2 regions of the Alkalibacillus flavidus genome follow, and region 1 is predicted to be linked to the other one. Evidence: a T-box and tRNA genes for the amino acid it is inferred to sense, from the RefSeq annotation. Region 1 holds a T-box; the other holds one or more tRNA genes.
What was found. A T-box is a leader RNA that pairs with one kind of tRNA and senses whether it is charged. The one in region 1 lies ahead of tyrS (tyrosine--tRNA ligase), so its partner is inferred to be a tRNA-Tyr.
Positions count from the first base shown of each region.

Region 2: it encodes a tRNA-Tyr, which carries the amino acid that the T-box ahead of tyrS (tyrosine--tRNA ligase) is inferred to sense. The anticodon was not compared.

Region 1 covers NZ_JBEPMX010000002.1:238,412-240,887, forward strand. Annotated here, with positions in the region: gene tyrS (tyrosine--tRNA ligase) at 1-1,204, opposite strand, end outside; T-box leader at 1,246-1,448, opposite strand; gene ABID56_RS03745 (transglycosylase domain-containing protein) at 1,574-2,476, shown strand, end outside.
Region 2 covers NZ_JBEPMX010000017.1:5,518-7,993, forward strand. Annotated here, with positions in the region: gene ABID56_RS12325 (HAD family hydrolase) at 1-545, opposite strand, end outside; tRNA gene ABID56_RS12330 (tRNA-Glu) at 878-949, shown strand; tRNA gene ABID56_RS12335 (tRNA-Val) at 979-1,054, shown strand; tRNA gene ABID56_RS12340 (tRNA-Thr) at 1,066-1,142, shown strand; tRNA gene ABID56_RS12345 (tRNA-Tyr) at 1,149-1,234, shown strand; tRNA gene ABID56_RS12350 (tRNA-Gln) at 1,239-1,313, shown strand; tRNA gene ABID56_RS12355 (tRNA-Lys) at 1,323-1,395, shown strand; tRNA gene ABID56_RS12360 (tRNA-Ala) at 1,422-1,497, shown strand; gene rocF (arginase) at 1,896-2,476, shown strand, end outside.

The DNA of each region.
Region 1 (2,476 bases):
TTCGGTCCTCATGATTCACAACGTATTGCAAATCTTGCTCGCGTTCGTCATTAATATAAACAGCACCGTTTTGAATATCTTCACGCGCTTGTCGTTTTGATGATGAAATACCCGCTTCTACAAGTAAGTCAATTAAGCCTTTTTCCCCTTCAGTTAAATGATACGTAGGCACGTCTTTAAACCCAACTTCAACTTCTTCTTTCGTTAAGTTCTTAATGTCGCCACCAAACAACGCTTCTGTAATGCGCTGAGCTTGATTTAAAGCATCTTCTCCATGAACCATTCGCGTCATTTCTTCCGCTAACCGTCGCTGGGCAATCCTTTGTTCAGGTCTTTCTTCAACTTCTTTTGCCAATGCATGAATATCGTCCAACGATAAAAATGTAAATGACTTCAAGAATTTAACGACATCACGGTCATCTGTATTAATCCAAAATTGGTAAAACTCATACGGACTCGTTTTCGACTCATCAAGCCATATAGCGCCACCTGCTGTTTTACCAAACTTAGACCCATCGGCTTTCGTAATAAGAGGTACTGTTAAACCGTATGCTTCAACGTCTTCTCCCTCTTCACTCGTTCGGCGAATAAATTCTAGTCCGGCTGTAATATTCCCCCATTGATCGCTACCACCAATTTGAAGCGTCACATTTTCGCGTTGATTTAATCGCTGGAAATCGAGTGATTGTAGTAACATGTAAGTAAATTCCGTATAAGAAATGCCGTTTTCTATACGAGATTCAACCGAATCCTTCGCTAACATGTAATTCACACTAAAATGTTTACCGACATCACGAAGTAAATCAATAACAGACATTTGTGATAACCAATCATAGTTATTCACGACTTTAGCGCCTGTTTGTTCATCTGAAAAATCGATGAACCGAGATAGTTGATTTTCGATATTTTTCACCCATTGTTGCACAACGGATTCTTCATTTAATTGACGTTCTTCATTGCGACCGCTTGGATCACCAATTAACCCAGTACCTCCACCAACTAATGCAATCGGGCGGTGACCCGCTTCTTGAAATCGTTTAAGCATTAATATCGGCAATAAATGACCAATGTGTAAACTGTCTGCTGTCGGGTCGAAACCACAATATAATGATACGCGATCCTCAGTTAAATGCTTTTCTAACCCCGCTTCATCCGTCATTTGGTTAACTAAATCTCTTGCTCGTAAGTCTTCTAGTATGTTCATCATAATCCTCCTTCAAAAAATATAAAAAAGCCCCTCATCCACTTAGGGACGAGAGGCTCGCGTTACCACCCTACTTGTGACCACATACAAGTCACCACTTCATTCGCTAACGGGATCAACCGTTCTCAACTCTTGAGAAAAGCTCCTAGCCGTAATTCAGTCCATACTGTGTACTGATTCGCACCACCCATCAGCTCTCTTCAACACGACATATGACCCTACTGCAACTACTCAACGCTCGTATTTATTATTTTTATCACTATATTTTTAGCATACTCTTTTAAATAATGCAACTGAATCCGCCTAATTGATGATATGACTGAATTAAAAGATATGCTATAATATAGTCGATATTTAGGAGGTCCGGCTATGAGTAATCAAGAACCCAACAATAAATTTCTAGCGTTTTTTCAAACAGGTAAATTTCCAAAAGTCACGCGCGTATCACTCGATATCGCGTGGAACGTGCTTTTATTTTTCCTTATCATCGGTATTGCTACCGCTTTTTTTGTAGGCGGTTTAGGTTTTGGCTACTTTGCTTCTCTCGTTGAAGATGTTGATGTAAGTGAAGCAAGTGAAATGCAACAAATGATTAATAGTTATGCAGAAACGTCCGAAGTTTATTTTGCGAACGAACAATATTTAGGAGAAATTCGCGGTAATATTCACCGTGAAGAAATCACAACAGACCAGGTGTCTGAGAACTTTATCGATGCTGTTATTTCAACAGAAGATGCTAACTTCTATGAACATGAGGGAATCGTACCGAAAGCGATTATGCGTGCCTTGTACCAACAGTTTGCAGGTACGCCAACACAGACGGGTGGTAGTACGCTTACTCAACAGCTCGTTAAAAACCAAATTCTATCAAATGAAGTCTCTTTTGAGCGTAAAGCAGAAGAAATCTTTATTTCACTACGTTTAGAAGAATTTATGGAAAAAGAAGATATACTTGAGGCCTATTTAAATGTCGTACCATTTGGTCGTGACTCATCTGGACGCAATATTGCGGGCATACAAGCCGCTGCACAAGGAATTTTTGATGTTGATGCTAGCGAATTAAACATAGCTCAATCTGCATATATAGCTGGTTTACCACAAAACCCTTACACATATACGCCGTATGCTGTCGGCGGTTCTATTAAGCCTGAGGAGCAACTTGAACCAGGGTTAGATCGTATGGAATCAGTGCTAGAACGCATGGAAGATGCAGGGACGATTACGGAGCAACAATATGAAGATGCGTTAAACTATGATATCGTAGCGAATCTT
Region 2 (2,476 bases), on a different contig from region 1:
CCTTTTGTTACAGAATCAAATCCAATAACAGTATCGAAATAGTGATCAATTCCGAGTAACTGTAAATGATATAAAGCATTTTGAGTGGAATCAGCTGTAACCACAGCCATTTTGATCTGTTGTTGATTGGCTTCATTGATAAATTCAATTAATCCATCAATGGGTTTAATATATTGTTTCCAATCAATAGTAGATTCAATGTTTTCTAGGCTTTTAGTGAGGTATGTAACAGCTTCATCCCATGGGATCCCAAGTTGATATAAGTAATGAGTTAGTATGGTGGCTGAATCATCAGGGTTACCGATTGCTAACGGACCGACTGGATCCCAAGTTTGGTTCACTATATCAAGACCTATACGTTCACAAGCATGGTGGGGGTCATAATTAATTGTTTCAGGAATCTGAATGGCAATTTCTTTAGTTAATAAGTCGCCCCAAACACCCCATATAGAATAAAAGTTAATGAGTGTGCCGTCTTTATCAAATAATATAGCTTCGGTATCAAAACGCTTTCCCTCTACGGTAATAATAGTGATGGTTGTCACCTCCTCATTTTTTGAAATAGTAAAACGTTAAATTTAAATTTAACAAAATTAATAAACTTAACGTTGCTTAATAGATTAATAAGAAATGTGAATATTGTCAAATCAGTTATGAATTTTTTGTGAAGATAAATGAACGTAACCTCAGTGATGAGCAGGGTTAGAAGATTTTAGAAAAAATCGTTTTTGAAAATAGTATTGTTGGGTTTGTGGGTAAGAAGAGGTATTGTAAGTACAATTCTGAAAGTTAAAAATTTCTTTTTTCCCTTTACAATGTTTTAGGTAGTCGCTATAATAATACTTGTCCTTTTCAGATAAAGGATCGTGATCAACATGGCCCGTTGGTCAAGTGGTTAAGACACCGCCCTTTCACGGCGGTAACACGGGTTCGAATCCCGTACGGGTCATCTACATATTTTTGCACGTTATGTGCTGCGGAGGATTAGCTCAGTTGGGAGAGCACTTGCCTTACAAGCAAGGGGTCGGTGGTTCGAGCCCGCCATCCTCCACCATCTTTTCAAACGCCGGCCTAGCTCAATCTGGCAGAGCAACTGACTTGTAATCAGTAGGTTGGGAGTTCGAGTCTCTCGGCCGGCACCATTGTTTGGAGGGGTAGCGAAGTTGGCCAAACGCGGCGGACTGTAAATCCGCTCTCTCCGAGTTCGGCGGTTCGAATCCGTCCCCCTCCACCACTATTGGGCCATAGCCAAGCGGTAAGGCAACGGTTTTTGGTACCGTCATGCGCTGGTTCGAATCCAGCTGGCCCAGCCATCATATTATGAGCCATTAGCTCAGCTGGCAGAGCATCTGACTTTTAATCAGAGGGTCGGTGGTTCGAATCCACCATGGCTCATTTTTTACATAATAAATAATTGATATGGGGCCTTAGCTCAGCTGGGAGAGCGCCTGCTTTGCACGCAGGAGGTCAGCGGTTCGATCCCGCTAGGCTCCACCATATCTCTTAGCTAAAGTTGTTCTCTGTTGGGGAGCAACTTTTTTATTTGGTTAGCCTGATAATTGGCAATACATAAGTGGAGCCATTTTATGAATCGATCTTAACTAATTTGATTAACTTCTCGATTTGAGCGTCATACTACGTAAATGAGAGACTTTGTGTGTCAAAAGAGCGACTGAGAACGAAATAGTGCGACTACAAATCGTAATTGAGCAAGCTGTATGATAAATGATTGACTATGACCCATAATTGAGTGACTTTTTTAGGGCTGGTTGATTACTGAATCATGCTCATGCAAGGCTGCCGGCGCGTGCATATTTATTCACGTTTTTGTCCAGTTGAACCATTCTGTGCTGGCTTATAAAATGAATGGAGGCAAAATGAAGGAGGAAATGACGATGAACAATAGACTAGGAATCCTTGGTGCTCCGTTAACGGTCGCTCAACCTAATGAAGGCGTTGACTTTGGTCCTGGGTCGATTCGTTATGCTGGCTTGTTTGATCGATTAAATGATTTAGGCCTAGCTTATAAAGATTATGGTGATGTACCAGTTATTAATAAACGGACAAACGGGGTAGACCCGAAGACGAATTTGCGCAATCTAGACCATGTCGCTTCAGCTAATGAAATGATTGCGGATTATGTTTATGATTTAAAAAAACAAGGTGATGTACCTTTAATTTTGGGTGGTGACCATAGTATCGCCATTGGAACACTTGCTGGATTGAGTCAGTTTTATAGTAACTTGGGTGTCATTTGGTTTGATGCACACGCTGATTTAAACCGAGGTGAGACATCTCCATCTGGCAATATTCATGGGATGTCGTTAGGTGTCAGTTTAGGTATGGGGCATGAACGTTTAACGTCGATTCACGGCCAAGAAGCGAAAATAAAGCCTGAACATACCATCATCATTGGGGCGCGGTCGGTTGATGAGGGAGAGCGCCAAGTGATTCGTGAACAAGGAATTCGTGTCTA